DNA from 2 places in the Paenibacillus sp. FSL M7-0802 genome. Region 1 is predicted to be linked to the other one. Evidence: a T-box and tRNA genes for the amino acid it is inferred to sense, from the RefSeq annotation. Region 1 holds a T-box; the other holds one or more tRNA genes.
The links. A T-box is a leader RNA that pairs with one kind of tRNA and senses whether it is charged. The one in region 1 lies ahead of ileS (isoleucine--tRNA ligase), so its partner is inferred to be a tRNA-Ile.
Positions count from the first base shown of each region.

Region 1 (9,527 bases):
ATGCCCGACGAATCGCAATTTCATCCATCAGTACATGTGTTTCATTACTCATGCTTCCAGCCTCCTCAGGTGATGTTCCCTTCAGACCTGGTCCCGTGTTCGGATACAAAAAAGACTCCTTGCCCAAGTTTGGCAAGGAGTCTCGTGTGAACAGTCTTCTACTGTTCTCCGATCTCTCGGACACACTGAAGACATACCGCCGCAGCGGATGCACTGATCAGTGATCCATTCACGTTACCTTGCCAGCCTCACGGGACTGATTTAAAGGTGCTATTCAGGATTTCCTTTGTCCTGCTTCTCATAGTGTGAGATGGTTAGCCATCTCTTGGACAAAGTTCATCGCAACTACGAGAAGTATGACAGATTGAAAATCGTGTGTCAACACCCGTTCAACCGGAACCACCGGAAGCACTCTAATAATTATACAACTTCATTGTATAATTATCCATAGTTGTTTTTACCCATACCTTATCCCACAATAAAAAAACCGCCATTTAGGCGGTTTAACTTAATAATTTATTCAGGTTTGTGAATAGGAATGCAAATTGTCATTGTTTTAGCGACTACGCAAGGATGCTAACACATCCTCCATATCAGGAGGGATCGGTCTGTTGAATTCCATGTACTCTCCAGTGGATGGATGCTTAAAACCCAGTACCGCCGCATGCAGCGCCTGACCATCCATACGAACCCCTTTGCTGCGTCCATACATAGGGTCGCCAACCAATGGGTGTCCAATAAATTTCATGTGAACACGAATTTGGTGTGTGCGTCCTGTTTCCAATTGAAGTTCAAGCAGGGTATAATCCCCCAACCGTTCAATGACGAGAAAATGGGTGACTGCATGCTTGCTGTTACGTTCCGTCACTGTGAACAATTTGCGATCACCCGAATCGCGGCCAATCGGAGCATCTACCGTTCCCTGATCGTGGCTCAAATGACCGTGAACTAAGGCTATATATTTCCGAGTCACACTATGGTCCTTAAGCTGTGCTGCAAGTGATGCGTGAGCCTGATCATTTTTAGCCGCCATCAGCAGTCCTGATGTATCCTTATCAATACGGTGAACAATACCAGGACGTAATTCCCCGTTGATGCCGGAAAGATCGTGACAGTGGTACATCAGTGCGTTAACCAATGTTCCCGAAGAGTGTCCCGGTGCAGGATGCACGACCAGACCACGTTGCTTGTTAATAACAATAACGTCCGAGTCCTCGTAAACGACATCCAACGGAATATTTTCCGGTACAATATCTACACTTTCTGGCTCCGGTACCGATAATACAATACGATCTCCTTCAGCCAGCTTGTAGTTCGCCTTGATCGCCGTACCGTTCACCAGCACGCGACCATTTCCGATCCACATCTGTATCTGAGAACGAGACACTTCCTTCATTTCTTCGGCGATATATTTGTCTATACGCGTCTTGGCATCCACGGCATCCGCTGTCCATTCCAGAGACTCACTCTCCAGTTCGTCCTCATAAGACAGACCTGCGGCTTCGCCGTTTTCATTCACTTCGCTCATGCTATGACTTCCCTTCAATGCTATCATTGCCACTTCCCTTTTCCCGACGCGATTCCAGCAATGTATCCAAAATAATCAGTGCTACACCGATGACAATCGCCGAATCTGCCACATTAAAAATGGGGAACGTATAGCTTCCAAAATTAAATTGTGCAAAATCAACTACTTCCCCTGAAATAGCTCGATCCAAAAAGTTACCGACTGCTCCCCCCAGCACCAAACTTAGCGCAACAGGAAGTAGCTTTTGTCCAGCCTTGACTGTTTTTCGCAGGTACCAGACGATACCGATCACCACTACAATTGTAATCACGATAAAAAGCCAACGTTGACCTTCCAAAATCCCAAAAGCGGCTCCACGATTACGATGGGAGGTGATTAAAAAGAAATTGCCGATGACTGGTATTTGCTCGTACAATTCCATCCGCGTAGCCACCAAATATTTTACTCCCTGATCAATCAAAAAAATAATTAGCGCAATACCAAAATAAATCACAGTCCTTCGTCACTCCGATCCGCTTATATCCGTTGTTGAACCCATTTATTGTAGCATAAGCGTTCTCAGATCGTCCACGAAACCCGCAAGCTATCAAGCACAGATCATCCATAAAATGAACTCCACTGCATTTGATTAGAATTTCCTATGTAAAAGAGGCCTTCCCGGTGCAAACTACAAGGAGCATACTCGACACAACGCATGCGCATGTAAACCTAGAACAAGGAGAGGATTCCATGTCCCCATTGACGGAGCAACAATTGCAGGGCTTGCGTAACGAACTACTGGAACGCAAAAAAGAAATTGAGCATCGTTTGCAGGACAACGGCCATTACGGACTCGGCGATTCCCAACGCGATCAAACCGGCGAGCTTTCTCCTATTGATAACCACCCAGGAGATCTGGCTACCGAAACCTACGAGCGAGCCAAGGATATTTCCTTACTGGAGCACGACGAATTCCAATTAGAACGCATCGAATCAGCTCTGATGGCCATGGAAAAGGGGACGTATGGCATTTGTGCCGCCAGCGGTAAACCCATTCCCTATGAGCGCCTGCTGGCTGTTCCCTATACCATTTACTGTAAAGAGTACAGTCCCGAAACAGAAGTGTCTAACCGCCGCCCAGTGGAGGAAGAATTTCTCGCTCCCTCGTTCGGCAGAACAAGTCTGGATGATCGTGATGATCAAAACGGCTTCGACGGTGAAGATGCCTGGCAGATCGTCGAAAATTGGGGTACCTCTAACACACCAGCCATGGCCGAAAGTGGAGACATCCACAGTTATGATGATATGGAAATTGAAGCAGGCGACGATAATATGGGCTTCGTAGAACCATACGAAAGCTTTGTTGCTACTGACATTTATGGACAAAATGTATCTGTTATTCGCAGCTCCATTTATCAGCGTTATATCGAAGATGGCGAGGGCGAAGGTCTACTGGAGCCGGATACGCACGAAGACGAATCGTGAACTTCAAAGTGGAGATCGCTGCCTAATAGGTAGTAAGCTCCAATTGTCGTTGTACAATTCGTACAATATCAGCGATATAATCACCGATAATCGGCAAATTCAACGCTCCGAGCACTTGCAGCACATAAATAATGGTAGCGGCAAAAAAAGTAAAACCTAGCGCGATGCCGATTCCCCTGGAAACGCCTGATATTAGATTTAGCCAAAGTAATCGCCAAGGCTTGTTCAGCAGCAAAGCATAATCTGCAATACGTGTCCGTTCCATCTGCTCTGACACAGCACGTATCAGCTTTTCAACACGACTTAATTGCTCTGCCTGATTACCTGTTTTGCTTTTATCTGCGGCTACGGCTGCTCCTTCTCCGTTCATCTCTCGGAGACTTCTCCCCTGTCTACGCCTTGATCGTGCCGTCATATGCACAATCCCCCTTTTCCCATGGCTGCCCTGAACGCAGCAAACGAGCCGAAGCACGTAACGGAGAAAAACCGTTTCCGATGCTTAGGCTCGTTTTTATATGCTGCCTGTTATTGTATTATGGGACAGGGGGCTTGTAATTATTCTCCAATATGAACGCCGATGGTTTTACCGTTCACATCCACATGTTCTGCCGGTTCGGCTTGACCAAATGTCACAGTAGTAACCAATACGTTCTCACGCAACACAGAATCGAAGCTTTCGATGGCCTGACGCAGCTCGTTATCTACATCCAACGTCAACGCCACATACTTTTCAATCGGCAGATCCAGTTTTTTACGATAATCCTGTACCGCACGAACCACTTCACGTACCCAACCCTCTTGCTCCAGCTCTGGCGTAATGTCTGTGTTCAACGCTACCGTTAAGCCATAACCGGAAGCAGAAGCGAAGCCTTCTTTCGCTTTTTTCTCCACCAGCAGTTCTTCGGCCGTAACTTGCAGCTCTTCACCTTCTGGAGAAGCGACGTTTAACACTCCTTTTTCTACAACAGAACGGGTATCCTCAGCAGACATTCCTTTGAAAAAGTTTTGTAGGAAACCGACATTTTTGCCGTATTTCTTGCCTGCTACTTTCAAATTCAGTTTCAGTGTAAAATCTACAAAGCCGCTATCGTCCGTCTCAACATGAATATGCTTCACGTTAATCTCATCTTTGATGATTTCCTCATAGCCACTCAGTTCAAAGTCCTGATCCATGGACAGAATCAACTCGGACAACGGTTGACGCGTTTTCAAACCCGTTTCGTTGCGGACGTTACGCGCCAATTCAACGACACGGCGTGCCGTTTCCATATCTCGTTCCAGTTCCAAATCGATCAAGGACTCATTGGCAGTCGGATAATCATCCAGATGAACACTTTCCCCGTTGCTTAGGTTGAGGTAAATATCCTCTGCAAGCAGTGGTGTAAACGGCGCAAGCAGTTTGGCAGTCGTTAACAACACTTCGGTCAGTGTACGGTATGCATCCAGCTTATCTTCTGTAAGACCATTGCCCCAGAATCGGTCGCGTGAACGACGGATATACCAGTTGCTCAGCTCATCAATAAACGATTCAATTGCTTTAGATGAGTTCAGGAAGTCATTTACAGCCAGCGCTTTGTCCACTACCAAAATGAGGCTGTTCAGACGGGACAAAATCCAACGATCCAACTTATGAGCCGATGGTTTGAACGGATGCTGTGCCGGATCAAATCCGTCGATATCCGCATACAAAGTCAGAAAAGCGTGTGTATTTACAAGCGTATCCACCAGCTTCGATTTAGCCTCACCTACAATGCCTTTGGAAAAACGTTTGCTATTCCATGGTGCACTATCAGACAGCAATGCCCAGCGGAAAGCATCTGTACCGTACTCGTCAATCACTTCCCACGGATCAATAACATTACCCTTGGATTTAGACATTTTCTGCCCCTGCTCATCCAGTACATGGCCTGTCGCCATGACAGCTTTATAAGGAGCTTTGCCAGTCAGCATAGTCGAAACCGCAAGCAAGCTATAGAACCAGCCACGAGTCTGGTCAATCCCTTCACAGATCATATCTGCCGGAAATTGCTGCTCGAACGTTTCATTATTTTCAAAAGGATAATGATGCTGTGCAAACGGCATGGAGCCACTATCGAACCATACGTCGATTACTTCCGGTGTACGAGTCATTTCGTATTTACCGCATTGGCTACGAACCTTAATATCATCTACATATGGTTTGTGCAGCTCGATGTCCGCTGGTACATCGCCAATCGCACGTTCCCTCAATTCAGCAATACTATGCGGAGCGAACTGTTCTCCAGTTTCCTCACAAACCCAGATGTTTAGTGGTGTACCCCAATAGCGATCGCGACTGATGTTCCAATCCACCAGTTCCTCCAAAAACTTGCCAAAACGTCCTTCACGTATATGCCCCGGGTACCATTCGACTTCGCTGTTGTTGGCAATCAATTGATCCTTGATCGCAGTTGTTTTGATAAACCAGCTGTCCATAGCATAGTACAATAATGGAGTATCGCAGCGCCAGCAGAACGGATAGCTATGCTCGTATTTTTCCTTGCTGTACAGCAAACCTTTTTCGGACAGCATTTTAACAATATCTACATCACAGTCTTTCACAAAACGGCCTGCAAAATCAGTGATTTCCTCTACATAGTTACCTTGAAGATCCACCACGTTGATGAATTCAACACCATTTTCACGACATACCCGGTAATCATCCTCACCATGCGCTGGAGCCATATGAACGATACCTGTACCACTGGAGTCTGTTACGAACTTCGCACCCAGAATCTGATTACCCTTCTCAACCTGAAAATACGTAAATGGCGGGGTATACGTTTGGCCAACCAGTTCTGAACCGGATAGTGTGCCAATCACTTCATGATCGCCTTTAATTACGTCCTCAACCAGATTTTTAGCAACGATGTATACACCGTCTTCCTGCTTCACACGTGCATATTCCAGTTCAGGGTTGACGGCGAGCGCCACGTGACTCGGCAAGGTCCAAGGTGTTGTCGTCCAAGCCAGTACATATTCACCACTGCTATGCAGCTTGAATTTCGCCGTGGCACTCAGATCCTTCACATCTTTGTAGCCCTGCGCTACTTCATGAGAACTTAGCGTCGTCTGACAATCCGGGCAATACGGACTCACACGATGACCACGATACAACAGATCTTTTTCATGAATTGTCGCCAAAATGTTCCATACGCTCTCGATGTAGTTATTATCCAAAGTAATGTACGGGTTATCGAGGTCTGTCCAGTATCCGATCGCTTCGGTTAGATCACGCCATTGTTGCTCATACTCAAACACGCTTGCCTTACATTTCTTAATAAACTTTTCAACGCCATATTCTTCAATTTCAGGCTTGTGGGAGATTCCCAGTTGCTTTTGTACACCCAATTCTACTGGCAAGCCATGCGTGTCCCAGCCTGCCTTACGTACGACGCGGTATCCCTTCATTGTCTGATAGCGGCCTACAAAATCCTTAATTACACGTCCCAGCACGTGACCGATATGCGGTTTACCGTTAGCTGTTGGTGGGCCCTCATAAAATACAAAATTTGGCTTTCCTTCACGATTTGTGATGGATTTACGGAATGTGTCCTCTTGTTTCCATTTGCTCAGGATGCGCAGGTCACGGGACCGTGCTTTTTCTTTAACATCCACTCTGTTCATACTGTCATACTCCCTCTCTGCTCATCATTGATTTCCCTAGCATTTCCTAAAAAAAGCAACAAAAAAAGCCCCATCCCTGTAAAGGGACGAGACTGTGCTCGCGTTACCACCCTGATTCCGTAAAAACAGACCATTCTAAAAATACAGTCTCATCACGGCTCTCTGAGCCCCACTCAACTACAGCAGGGCGCCATTATAACGCATGGCAAACGGTGATTGCTTACACACGCCATAAAAAATCTTAAGCGCTTCAGCTCACTTCTCCGGGAGGATCTTCGGTCATGTTCTGAACGTTGGCTTGCACCGGAAGGCCAACTCTCTGAGGGACAAATCATGACGTACTCGTTCCCATCAACGAATTAAACATGTTAAATTCATCGAATATTAAATCAGCAACATCGTTGCCTTGAATAACAACCATCAGCCGACGGACGGATAATCATTGAATTCAGTATAGTATTTACAGTTATAGCCTGTTTAAAGATAAAAGTCAACCCTAACAAAGCCTAATAAAAGCTTGTCAGAAATGAAATTAGTAAATTTCTTTCATCTCACGCTCGCGCTCCAGTACTTCGCGTTCCCGGTTTTCAAGGGCTTCCCAGCCGTCTTGGCTTAACAAATCAAGCTGTGCTTCCACCAGTGTACGAAACCGTGCTCGGTAAATTGATGCCTGCTTCTTCAGTTCTTCAACCTCCAACGCGATCTTGCGGGATTTAGACAATGCTTCGTTCACAATACGGTCCGCATTTTTTTCCGCTTCCTTCACGATCAGTTGGGATTCTTTCTTGGCGTTGTTACGAACTTCATCAGCCGCTTCCTGCGCCACGATAATCGTCTTACTCAGCGTATCCTCAATCGTCGCGAAATGATCGAGCTTCTCCTGTACGTTCAACAACTCGGTGCTCAGTTCTTTATTTTCACGAATAACGCCCTCGTAATCTTTGATCACCTGATCCAAAAATTCATTAACCTGATCCTCATCATAACCGCGAAGCCGGCGGGCAAATTCCTTGTTATGTATATCCAATGGCGTTAATGGCATGCCGTCCACCTCCTATAAGATTGACAAAAAATACATTTTCCGCGTCACGACGCTCACTATCATCTATCGGTCATCATACCCCGTTTTGTGAATACTGTACAGAGCAAAATCGTTCCAGTTCTTCGCTATAGCTTAATTCTTTCGACAGAAAGCTCGTGATTCCTGCCTACAGCTATACAAACTTACCAATTTTGACACGGAATCTTCCCTTTTTTGTCATCCCGTCTGTTTCAAGCACTTTGAAACGCCCAAAACCCTGCATGGAAATAACGTCCCCAGCTTTAAGTGGAGTGGATGGATTCTCCTCCACCTTCCAATTTACCCGGCACCGTCCCGCCCGAATCGGTGTTAATATTTTACTGCGGCTTAGCTTGTACACATCGCTGGCAATACCGTCCAGTCGTAAAGAAGCGACAGTCAGATCTAGCGCCTCTAATGCAACTTCCTTCGTTCGCAGACTCGCTACAGGCAACAGTTCTGTCCATACATGGACACGATGTACCTGCTGCAAATGCATCGTCATAAAATCGACAATCTCTGAAGCTACCAATACATGGCACCCATCATCAAGTACATGAATGTCCCCGATTTTCCCACGTTTGATTCCAAGTCCCAGTAGGGCACCTAGATAATCACCGTGCTCAAGGGTACCTATTTTATGATCGTCAGATGTGATGGAAAGGACCTGAATCCCCATCTCCTCACCGTCCAAATACGAATAATCGGGCGCAATAAGCGCCCGCTTTCGTTCCGAAGCCATGTATCCGCCATCTACCCTAATCGTGACCTTGTCTTCCTTCGAAGCAAGTGTCTCCAATATGTACTGTTGGCGCGGGTCCAAAAAATCAGTCAGCTTCTGCTCATGATAAGCTCCCGCATGACTGATCCATTCGGAAGCGCGATCCACATAATCCCGTTCATCCGGGTGAAAATGCTCATAAATCTCAGTTCGCATAACTCCTCCTAGACGAAATTACCAATTAAAGAAATCAAACCGTATGACGCAAAACGCAGAGCAATCAGCGCAACGATGGGTGAAATATCAATCATCCCGAAGATTGGCGGTATAAACCTGCGAAACGGAGACAAATACGGCTCCACAAACTTGGCAAGTAAATCACCAATTACACTCTCTCTGGCATTAGGAAGCCATGACAGCAGAACATATGCAATGATCATGTACGAATAAATCTGAAATAGCCAGTAAATTACCTCGATCAAGAAAAGTTCACCTCATTCTGTTAAGTTCTTGTTCAGTGTCAGCCAGTATTTCCGTAATAGAGCCTTGAATCTCAACCGTATCTGGTGTACACAGAAAAATATTGTTCCCGACCTTGGAGATACCACCACCCAGTGCATACACAGTACCACTCAAAAAATCAATAATGCGCAGCGCCTGATCCTTGCGAATTCGTTGCAAATTAACTACGACGGTGCGATGGGAACGGATATGGTCGGCAATTTCCTGTGCTTCATCATAAGAACGCGGCTCATACAGGACAACTTTCACATTTTTCTGTGAATGGATGCTGACAACATTAGTGCTCTTCTGGTTCTTACGTTTATCAAAGCTTGGGGTTTCAATTTCTTGATCTTCCGGCGTATTCATAACCTCTCGCTCTATAACTTCCTCTTCTTCCTGAAGCCCCAGAAAGTTCATGAACTTATTCATTACGCCCAATGGAAATCCTCCTCTCGTCCGACCAGTACGGAACCAAGCCGCAGCCAGGTCGCTCCCTCTTCAACCGCCACTTCAAAATCATTGGACATCCCCATAGACAAGTGAGCGATGGGTTCTCTGGTCAAGGCTTGTCCATTTAACCTATCCCGTAATTCACGTAATCCCCG
Region 1 covers NZ_JBBOSD010000001.1:4,920,374-4,929,900, reverse strand. The annotation lists gene pyrR (bifunctional pyr operon transcriptional regulator/uracil phosphoribosyltransferase PyrR) at 1-52, opposite strand, end outside; gene MHB54_RS22605 (RluA family pseudouridine synthase) at 557-1,528, opposite strand; gene lspA (signal peptidase II) at 1,530-2,021, opposite strand; gene MHB54_RS22595 (TraR/DksA C4-type zinc finger protein) at 2,258-2,992, shown strand; gene MHB54_RS22590 (DUF5665 domain-containing protein) at 3,015-3,407, opposite strand; gene ileS (isoleucine--tRNA ligase) at 3,548-6,637, opposite strand; T-box leader at 6,717-7,001, opposite strand; gene MHB54_RS22580 (DivIVA domain-containing protein) at 7,170-7,679, opposite strand; gene MHB54_RS22575 (YlmH family RNA-binding protein) at 7,852-8,634, opposite strand; gene MHB54_RS22570 (YggT family protein) at 8,643-8,900, opposite strand; gene MHB54_RS22565 (cell division protein SepF) at 8,908-9,360, opposite strand; gene MHB54_RS22560 (YggS family pyridoxal phosphate-dependent enzyme) at 9,351-9,527, opposite strand, start outside.

Region 2 (9,527 bases), 2.6 Mb from region 1:
GAGGCCGATAGGCGTAGTCGAAGGACAACAGGTCGAAATTCCTGTACCACCGTAATCCGTTATGAGCGATGGGGTGACGCAGTAGGGTAGTGACGCGGACTGATGGATGTCCGTCTAAGCAGTGAGGCTGGTGTGTAGGCAAATCCGCACATCGTTAAGGCTGGGCTGTGATGGGGAGCGAAAATTGTAGTAGCGAAGGTCATGATCTCAGACTGCCAAGAAAAGCCTCTAGCCAGGAGAAGGTGCCCGTACCGCAAACCGACACAGGTAGGCGAGAAGAGAATTCTAAGGCGCGCGGAAGAACTCTCGTTAAGGAACTCGGCAAAATGACCCCGTAACTTCGGGAGAAGGGGTGCCTCGGTAGGGTGAATAGCCCGAGGGGGCCGCAGTGAAAAGGCCCAAGCGACTGTTTAGCAAAAACACAGGTCTGTGCGAAGCCGCAAGGCGAAGTATACGGGCTGACGCCTGCCCGGTGCTGGAAGGTTAAGGGGAGTGGTAAGCCTTCGGGCGAAGCTATGAACCGAAGCCCCAGTAAACGGCGGCCGTAACTATAACGGTCCTAAGGTAGCGAAATTCCTTGTCAGGTAAATTCTGACCCGCACGAATGGCGTAACGACTTGGGCGCTGTCTCAACGAGAGATCCGGTGAAATTTTAATACCTGTGAAGATGCAGGTTACCCGCGACAAGACGGAAAGACCCCATGGAGCTTTACTGCAGCTTGATATTGAATTTGGGTACGATCTGTACAGGATAGGTGGGAGCCGTTGAACTTTGAGCGCCAGCTTGAAGGGAGGCATCCTTGGGATACCACCCTGATCGTATCTAGGTTCTAACTTGGTACCGTGATCCGGTGCGAGGACAGTGTCAGGTGGGCAGTTTGACTGGGGCGGTCGCCTCCTAAAGAGTAACGGAGGCGCCCCAAGGTTCCCTCAGAATGGTTGGAAATCATTCGAAGAGTGCAAAGGCAGAAGGGAGCTTGACTGCGAGACCTACAAGTCGAGCAGGGACGAAAGTCGGGCTTAGTGATCCGGTGGTACCGCATGGAAGGGCCATCGCTCAACGGATAAAAGCTACCCTGGGGATAACAGGCTTATCTCCCCCAAGAGTCCACATCGACGGGGAGGTTTGGCACCTCGATGTCGGCTCATCGCATCCTGGGGCTGAAGTAGGTCCCAAGGGTTGGGCTGTTCGCCCATTAAAGCGGTACGCGAGCTGGGTTCAGAACGTCGTGAGACAGTTCGGTCCCTATCTGTCGTGGGCGTAGGAAATTTGAGAGGAGCTGTCCTTAGTACGAGAGGACCGGGATGGACGTACCGCTGGTGTACCAGTTGTTCCGCCAGGAGCACCGCTGGGTAGCTATGTACGGAAGGGATAAGCGCTGAAAGCATCTAAGCGTGAAGCCCCCCTCAAGATGAGATTTCCCAATTAGTAAGACCCCTTGAAGACGACGAGGTAGATAGGTTGGGGGTGGAAGTGCAGTAATGCATGGAGCTGACCAATACTAATCGGTCGAGGGCTTATCCTAAATAAAACGCAAATGAGTTTCGGATCCAGTTTTCAGGGTGTAACCTTGAAGGTATGTACAAGTGACATACGACAAGCGCATGGCTATTCATTCACACGATATGTGATGAAGCGAATAACCGTACGATAGAATTTACGATGTAAATTCATGTTTGGTGGCGATAGCGGAGGGGTTCCACACGTACCCATCCCGAACACGACCGTTAAGCCCTCCAGCGCCGATGGTACTTGGACCGCAGGGTCCTGGGAGAGTAGGACGTCGCCAAGCGATATCCTTTAAAGGATGATGAAGTTTTACATGTTAGGGCCTTTAGCTCAGCTGGTTAGAGCGCACCCCTGATAAGGGTGAGGTCGGTGGTTCGAGTCCACTAAGGCCCACCACTTCTAGAATAACAAAAAGATTGGGGCCATAGCTCAGCTGGGAGAGCGCCTGCCTTGCACGCAGGAGGTCAGCGGTTCGATCCCGCTTGGCTCCACCAATATTCCCTGATAGCTCAGTTGGTAGAGCACTCGACTGTTAATCGAGTTGTCACAGGTTCGAGTCCTGTTCGGGGAGCCATGTTTTGAATATTTCTGACTTTTATATATAAGGTGGCGGCGTAGCTCAGCTGGCTAGAGCGTACGGTTCATACCCGTGAGGTCGGGGGTTCGATCCCCTCTGCCGCTACTCGGAGAGATACCCAAGTGGCTATAAGGGGACCCTCTGCTAAGGGGTTAGACTGCGAAAGTGGTGCGAGGGTTCGAATCCCTCTCTCTCCGCCATAAATTTATTGGAATCAGAACTTATTTTGTAAGGCCCGTTGGTCAAGGGGTTAAGACACCTCCCTTTCACGGAGGTAACAGGGGTTCGAATCCCCTACGGGTCATAATATGGAGGCTTAGCTCAGCTGGGAGAGCATCTGCCTTACAAGCAGAGGGTCGGGGGTTCGAGCCCCTCAGCCTCCACCATAAGAAAATTTGATAAGTCCCTTTTAATGTCGCGGGGTGGAGCAGTTCGGTAGCTCGTCGGGCTCATAACCCGAAGGTCGTAGGTTCAAATCCTGCCCCCGCAATTAATTTCCTATTGGAAATGCCTCTGGAACTGTGGTGTAGAGGCCTAACATGCCTGCCTGTCACGCAGGAGATCGCGGGTTCGAATCCCGTCAGTTCCGCCATTTTAATCTCATATATAGTTGACATATATAGTGTGGATTATATGGTGTAGTAATAAAACAAAATATGGCTCGGTAGCTCAGTCGGTAGAGCAGAGGACTGAAAATCCTCGTGTCGGCGGTTCGATTCCGTCCCGAGCCACCTTTCAAGTGGGAAATGAGTAATGTGCCGGTGTAGCTCAACTGGTAGAGCAACTGACTTGTAATCAGTAGGTTGGGGGTTCAAGTCCTCTCGCCGGCACCATTTTGGAGGATTAGCGAAGTGGCCAAACGCATCAGACTGTAAATCTGCTCCCTTACGGGTTCGGTGGTTCGAATCCATCATCCTCCACCAGTCTTTTCATAATCATATGGCGGTCGTGGCGAAGTGGTTAACGCACCGGACTGTGACTCCGGCATTCGTGGGTTCAAGCCCCATCGGCCGCCCTTTATTCTTAATTTATTGGGGATTAGCCAAGCGGTAAGGCAACGGACTTTGACTCCGTCATGCATAGGTTCAAATCCTATATCCCCAGCCATTAAGAGCCATTAGCTCAGTTGGTAGAGCACCTGACTTTTAATCAGGGTGTCGAAGGTTCGAGTCCTTCATGGCTCACCATTTATAATTATTTTGCGGTCGTGGCGGAATTGGCAGACGCGCACGGTTCAGGTCCGTGTGGGCTAACCCCCGTGGAGGTTCGAGTCCTCTCGACCGCACCATATTTTGCGGACGTGGCTCAGCGGTAGAGCATCGCCTTGCCAAGGCGAGGGTCGCGGGTTCGATTCCCGTCGTCCGCTCCATTATCCATACGGCGCCATAGCCAAGTGGTAAGGCAAAGCTCTGCAAAAGCTTCATCCCCAGTTCAAATCTGGGTGGCGCCTTGACTGCTCATTATGGATTTAAATATGCGCCCTTAGCTCAGCTGGATAGAGCGTTTGACTACGAATCAAAAGGCCGGGAGTTCGAATCTCTCAGGGCGCGCCATTTCTTAAAAAAAGTATAATGTCGGGATGTAGCTCAGCTTGGTAGAGCACCTGGTTTGGGACCAGGGGGTCGCATGTTCAAATCGTGTCATCCCGATACTGATTTGCGGGTGTAGTTCAATGGTAGAACTCCAGCCTTCCAAGCTGGTAGCGTGGGTTCGATTCCCATCACCCGCTTTTTGCTATAGCGGATTCTTGTTGCCTCAGTGGTGACACCTTATAAATAAAGAGAGCCTGTCTGGGGACAGAGCTCTCTCTTTTTTTGTATTTATCTTCATGTACCCACAATGTATTGATTATTCATAATCTCGGTATCGGTGTATATCGTTCTGATCATACAACTGGTATACACCGATAACCGATCTAGTGGACAGTTTTTACACGGGAATGGTCAGCTGGATGGAGGTTCCCTCATCTGGAGCAGAGGTCATGCTCATAAATCCCCCTACCCCTCTAGCTCGTTCTTCCATACTGAACAATCCAACTCCCTCTCCTTGGGACTTTCCAGAGAATCCAATGCCCTCATCCCGAATGGTCACTTGTATCATTTCATCTTGATCCTCAACGTCGACATATGCCTCCGCTACATCTGCGTATTTGGCTACATTCGTTAATGCCTCCTGTACAATCCGATAAATTGCTATTTCCTTGCGAATATCAAGGCGTTTACGTAGAGTGCATTGAAAATGCACCTCAATCCCGTAATGAGAACAGAAGTTTTCAATATAGGTTCTTATAGCTGGGACGACACCCAAATCATCCAGAACTGAGGGACGAAGTTCCCACGCTAGACCACGAACATCTTTGATGATGTCGGTCACCTGCGAACGAAGACTCTCCAGAGCAGCACTAGGTTGTTCGGCAAGTTGGCTATCTAACTGAATAATAAGTGAAAACAAGCTTTGTCCTATCCCATCATGTAGCTCTCTTGAAAAGCGTTTACGTTCTTCTTCCTGTATTTGCATGACTTGCGTCATCATAGACTGGAGTTCTGCTTCTACTTTCTTCAGTTTAGTGACCTCATTGCGGATCGCTAAGTACTGATAGGGTTTACCTTCCTCGTCCATAAACGGAACGATCGTAGTATTCACCCAGTAGTAGCTGTTATCTTTAGCACGATTACGTATTTCTCCTTGCCATACCTCACCTGAACGGATTGTAGTCCACAGGTTTTTCATGAAGGCAGGGGTATGATAGCCTGAATTAATGAGACGATGATCCTGACCGATCAGCTCTTCACGACTGTATTGCGAAATCTCACAAAACTTGTCGTTCACGTACTGAATAATACCTCGATGATCGGTCAAAGCAACAATGGAAGACGTATCTAGAGCAAATTTTAGATTGGATAGTTGGTGGAGTGAGTTACGTAGTGCATGGAGAAAAGGGGACTCTGGTATATAAATTTCTAGATCATTCAGCAATGTATCGGTTGATTCACCAAAGGCATGCTGCAGTAAAGGATTAGAAGGTTCATTCATAATGGAGCAGCCCCTTTTTTAGTGCGAATTTGACTAGCTCAGGTCGTGTTTTCAAGTTAAGCTTCTCCATAAGGTTACTTTTATGGGACTCTACGGTTTTGACGCTAATCACTAGGTGCTCGGCAATTTCCTTGTTGGCATATCCTTTGGCTACCCACGATAGAATCTCCTTTTCCCGCTCAGATAGGGATTCATAGGGTCCGGCTATGCCTTCCTGTTTGATTTTGTCCAGATATTCACTCATCAGTCGTTTGGTTGCATTCGGGTACAAATAGGCACTACCCTCGGCTACAGACTGGATGGCAGCGAGCAACTCCTCGTGAGGTGCGCTTTTTAAAATATATCCGGATGCTCCAGCCTGAATGGCCCGGAACAGATATTCTTCATCATCATGCATTGTTAAAATAAGGACTTCTGTGTCGGGCAACTTTTTTTTTAATTCAGTGGTTGCCGTGAGACCATCTTTGCCAGGTGGCATGCTAAAATCCATGAGCACCACATTAGGTTGTAGCTCCACTGCCTTGTGGATTGCCTCATCCCCGTCTGCTGCATCTCCTACTACCTTGATACCGTTTTTGCCGTCCAATAGGGCCATGAGGCCAGAACGTACGACAACGTGATCATCCACTACTAGTATACGAATCAATTTGTCATCCCCTCGAACGGTAAAAAAACCGTGCGTTTTGTCATAATCATAGCAAATTTTAGGGATTTCAATCAACAAAGATAGTTAGGGACAGTCATATCAAGTATTTTATGAGTTTCATTATCTACAGAAACATTGTTGATCTATGGAGTAAGAGGGTAAGCACATAGTTGGCTAAGGCGTTGAGCGACTTGAGTGGCCTCGGCTACATCAGACTCTGTGAACATCCTCACATCACGATTACCAAGAAGCAGCACACCGTTGGGCAGATCCCCTGTGCTGGAAAAGGGAATAGCAACAGCAGAGTGAAGCTGCTCGGCCAGCATTAGTGCACATTCCTGACGCAAACGTATACTACCTGATAGCAAAGCACTTACAGTCACGGTACGTCCCAAGCGAACAGCCATCCCGGCAATACCATGGCCAATCTTAAAAGAAATAAGACGATAGCGATTGCTTCGGCTACCGGAGGCGTAATACCAATGCAACTTACCACCCGACTTGGACATAAATGCAAGGGCAGTGAGATCACCATAAATAGTATCTCTCAACTGATTCAGTTCTTTTCGCATTTCATCCGTTATTTGTAGCATAGAAGACACATCCTTTTTCATAACCAAACTATATCTCTAATTCATTGTAGTTCCGACAGTTACAAAAGTAGATCAGGGAACCCCCTGATCTATAGGCGCAGGAAACACTGACTTTTCATCTGGTCGGGTAAGGAGTAGGGAAAAGGCCGATAAATGGGGCATTAGCTTACCTCGGAAGTGATATTTATCACAGTAAATCAGGGAGTAGGAAGGTATAAAATCAGGTGTTCTCCCGATAACAACCCAGGCATTAAAACATTATGATATAGATATCAGGTAAACACGAGGAGGACGCTAACATGCAAGCCACTTGTATGGAACGGTTTGGGGACGAAGCGGAACGCACGGGAATTCAGATTTATTTGACAGAAGAACATTTGGATCTGCTAAAAGATATTATGTCCTGGAAGAAGGTAAAGGCAGGCGTTATGCTTTTCCGAGAGGGCGATGATGCAGAGCAGCTTTATTATATACATTCAGGTCATGTTAAACTTCGTAAATCGACAGAAGATGGTAAAGAACTGATTCTGACCATTCAGCATCAAGGTGACTTAATTGGGGAATTTAGCGGGATAGATGGAGAAGAGTATAGCTGCACTGCGGAAACAGCCGATGTGTGTGAGTTAGGCGTCGTGCTTGTTAAGGATCTGGAGTCGCTCTTGTCCAAAAATGGGGAAATGGCACTTCAGTTCATCCAGTGGATGGCGATGAAGCAACGCATTATGCAATCGCGCTTTCGGGACTTACTGTTGTATGGTAAAACTGGAGCGCTAGCGTCTACATTGATCCGTGCTAGCAATACATGTGGCGTGGCTGTGAAGGATGGCATTTTACTAAATATGAAGCTTAGTCACTCCGAATTAGGTGAGATGATTGGAGCGACACGAGAGAGTGTGAACCGGATGCTGAGCGCGCTGAAAGAGCAGGGAACCCTAGATACAAGGGATGGAAAGATTGTCATTCACGATCTCAAGGTATTACGTGGCATGTGCTGCTGTCCTTCGTACGGCCAATGTGCCCATGAAATTTGTCGCCTCTAATATTATGAATACCATTAGGCGGGGTCCAAGAGGCTTCGCCTTGTTGCATGTCTTCTAACAATCTAGCACATGGGGTAACGGGGTTAACGAACAAAATAGATTACAAAAAAACTAATTAACGTCGTATAGCGGTTAATTACCAATAATATATTTATATTAAATGGAACTGAACACATGACATTTTATGAACTAGCTGTTTTGAAATAACATTGGAGCTAATAATGGTTGACTAAACGGTGAAAGGGATTTTAAGTTTGAAAAAGGGATTATTTACAAGTTGCTTTCTTTTGCTGAAAATGATATATTATTTGAGCTGACAATAAAACAGCAGTTTCAAAAGCGAAAAACTTGGGTGAAACGATCTTCAAAAAAAGAAAAAATAACCCTTGTATTTTTGAAACGAACATGATATGATCTTATAGCTGCTGAAAAACGCAGCGAAAGAGAAATGTTTGATCTTTGAAAACTGAACAACGAGTGAGTAAAACGATTTTGTTCGCAAAATCAAACAAGAGATATTTTTATCTCGTCAGTTTCAAAATGAGCTTATCGCTCTTTCTATAAACCAACTTCGGTTGGTCTTTAATGGAGAGTTTGATCCTGGCTCAGGACGAACGCTGGCGGCGTGCCTAATACATGCAAGTCGAGCGGGGTTGATTAGAAGCTTGCTTCTAATCAACCTAGCGGCGGACGGGTGAGTAACACGTAGGCAACCTGCCCACAAGACAGGGATAACTACCGGAAACGGTAGCTAATACCCGATACATCCTTTTCCTGCATGGGAGAAGGAGGAAAGACGGAGCAATCTGTCACTTGTGGATGGGCCTGCGGCGCATTAGCTAGTTGGTGGGGTAAAGGCCTACCAAGGCGACGATGCGTAGCCGACCTGAGAGGGTGATCGGCCACACTGGGACTGAGACACGGCCCAGACTCCTACGGGAGGCAGCAGTAGGGAATCTTCCGCAATGGGCGAAAGCCTGACGGAGCAACGCCGCGTGAGTGATGAAGGTTTTCGGATCGTAAAGCTCTGTTGCCAGGGAAGAACGTCTTGTAGAGTAACTGCTACAAGAGTGACGGTACCTGAGAAGAAAGCCCCGGCTAACTACGTGCCAGCAGCCGCGGTAATACGTAGGGGGCAAGCGTTGTCCGGAATTATTGGGCGTAAAGCGCGCGCAGGCGGCTCTTTAAGTCTGGTGTTTAATCCCGAGGCTCAACTTCGGGTCGCACTGGAAACTGGGGAGCTTGAGTGCAGAAGAGGAGAGTGGAATTCCACGTGTAGCGGTGAAATGCGTAGATATGTGGAGGAACACCAGTGGCGAAGGCGACTCTCTGGGCTGTAACTGACGCTGAGGCGCGAAAGCGTGGGGAGCAAACAGGATTAGATACCCTGGTAGTCCACGCCGTAAACGATGAATGCTAGGTGTTAGGGGTTTCGATACCCTTGGTGCCGAAGTTAACACATTAAGCATTCCGCCTGGGGAGTACGGTCGCAAGACTGAAACTCAAAGGAATTGACGGGGACCCGCACAAGCAGTGGAGTATGTGGTTTAATTCGAAGCAACGCGAAGAACCTTACCAGGTCTTGACATCCCTCTGACCGGTCTAGAGATAGACCTTTCCTTCGGGACAGAGGAGACAGGTGGTGCATGGTTGTCGTCAGCTCGTGTCGTGAGATGTTGGGTTAAGTCCCGCAACGAGCGCAACCCTTATGCTTAGTTGCCAGCAGGTCAAGCTGGGCACTCTAAGCAGACTGCCGGTGACAAACCGGAGGAAGGTGGGGATGACGTCAAATCATCATGCCCCTTATGACCTGGGCTACACACGTACTACAATGGCCGGTACAACGGGAAGCGAAATCGCGAGGTGGAGCCAATCCTAGAAAAGCCGGTCTCAGTTCGGATTGTAGGCTGCAACTCGCCTACATGAAGTCGGAATTGCTAGTAATCGCGGATCAGCATGCCGCGGTGAATACGTTCCCGGGTCTTGTACACACCGCCCGTCACACCACGAGAGTTTACAACACCCGAAGTCGGTGGGGTAACCCGCAAGGGAGCCAGCCGCCGAAGGTGGGGTAGATGATTGGGGTGAAGTCGTAACAAGGTAGCCGTATCGGAAGGTGCGGCTGGAT
Region 2 covers NZ_JBBOSD010000001.1:2,352,960-2,362,486, reverse strand. The annotation lists rRNA gene MHB54_RS11120 (23S ribosomal RNA) at 1-1,526, shown strand, start outside; rRNA gene rrf (5S ribosomal RNA) at 1,677-1,793, shown strand; tRNA gene MHB54_RS11110 (tRNA-Ile) at 1,830-1,906, shown strand; tRNA gene MHB54_RS11105 (tRNA-Ala) at 1,929-2,004, shown strand; tRNA gene MHB54_RS11100 (tRNA-Asn) at 2,009-2,084, shown strand; tRNA gene MHB54_RS11095 (tRNA-Met) at 2,119-2,192, shown strand; tRNA gene MHB54_RS11090 (tRNA-Ser) at 2,196-2,287, shown strand; tRNA gene MHB54_RS11085 (tRNA-Glu) at 2,320-2,391, shown strand; tRNA gene MHB54_RS11080 (tRNA-Val) at 2,398-2,473, shown strand; tRNA gene MHB54_RS11075 (tRNA-Met) at 2,504-2,577, shown strand; tRNA gene MHB54_RS11070 (tRNA-Asp) at 2,603-2,679, shown strand; tRNA gene MHB54_RS11065 (tRNA-Phe) at 2,746-2,818, shown strand; tRNA gene MHB54_RS11060 (tRNA-Thr) at 2,845-2,920, shown strand; tRNA gene MHB54_RS11055 (tRNA-Tyr) at 2,925-3,010, shown strand; tRNA gene MHB54_RS11050 (tRNA-His) at 3,030-3,102, shown strand; tRNA gene MHB54_RS11045 (tRNA-Gln) at 3,120-3,194, shown strand; tRNA gene MHB54_RS11040 (tRNA-Lys) at 3,199-3,274, shown strand; tRNA gene MHB54_RS11035 (tRNA-Leu) at 3,289-3,375, shown strand; tRNA gene MHB54_RS11030 (tRNA-Gly) at 3,382-3,456, shown strand; tRNA gene MHB54_RS11025 (tRNA-Cys) at 3,467-3,537, shown strand; tRNA gene MHB54_RS11020 (tRNA-Arg) at 3,564-3,640, shown strand; tRNA gene MHB54_RS11015 (tRNA-Pro) at 3,663-3,736, shown strand; tRNA gene MHB54_RS11010 (tRNA-Gly) at 3,746-3,816, shown strand; gene MHB54_RS11005 (PAS domain-containing sensor histidine kinase) at 4,017-5,120, opposite strand; gene MHB54_RS11000 (response regulator) at 5,113-5,766, opposite strand; gene MHB54_RS10995 (GAF domain-containing protein) at 5,910-6,359, opposite strand; gene MHB54_RS10990 (Crp/Fnr family transcriptional regulator) at 6,659-7,399, shown strand; rRNA gene MHB54_RS10985 (16S ribosomal RNA) at 7,982-9,527, shown strand, end outside.
Region 2: it encodes a tRNA-Ile, which carries the amino acid that the T-box ahead of ileS (isoleucine--tRNA ligase) is inferred to sense. The anticodon was not compared.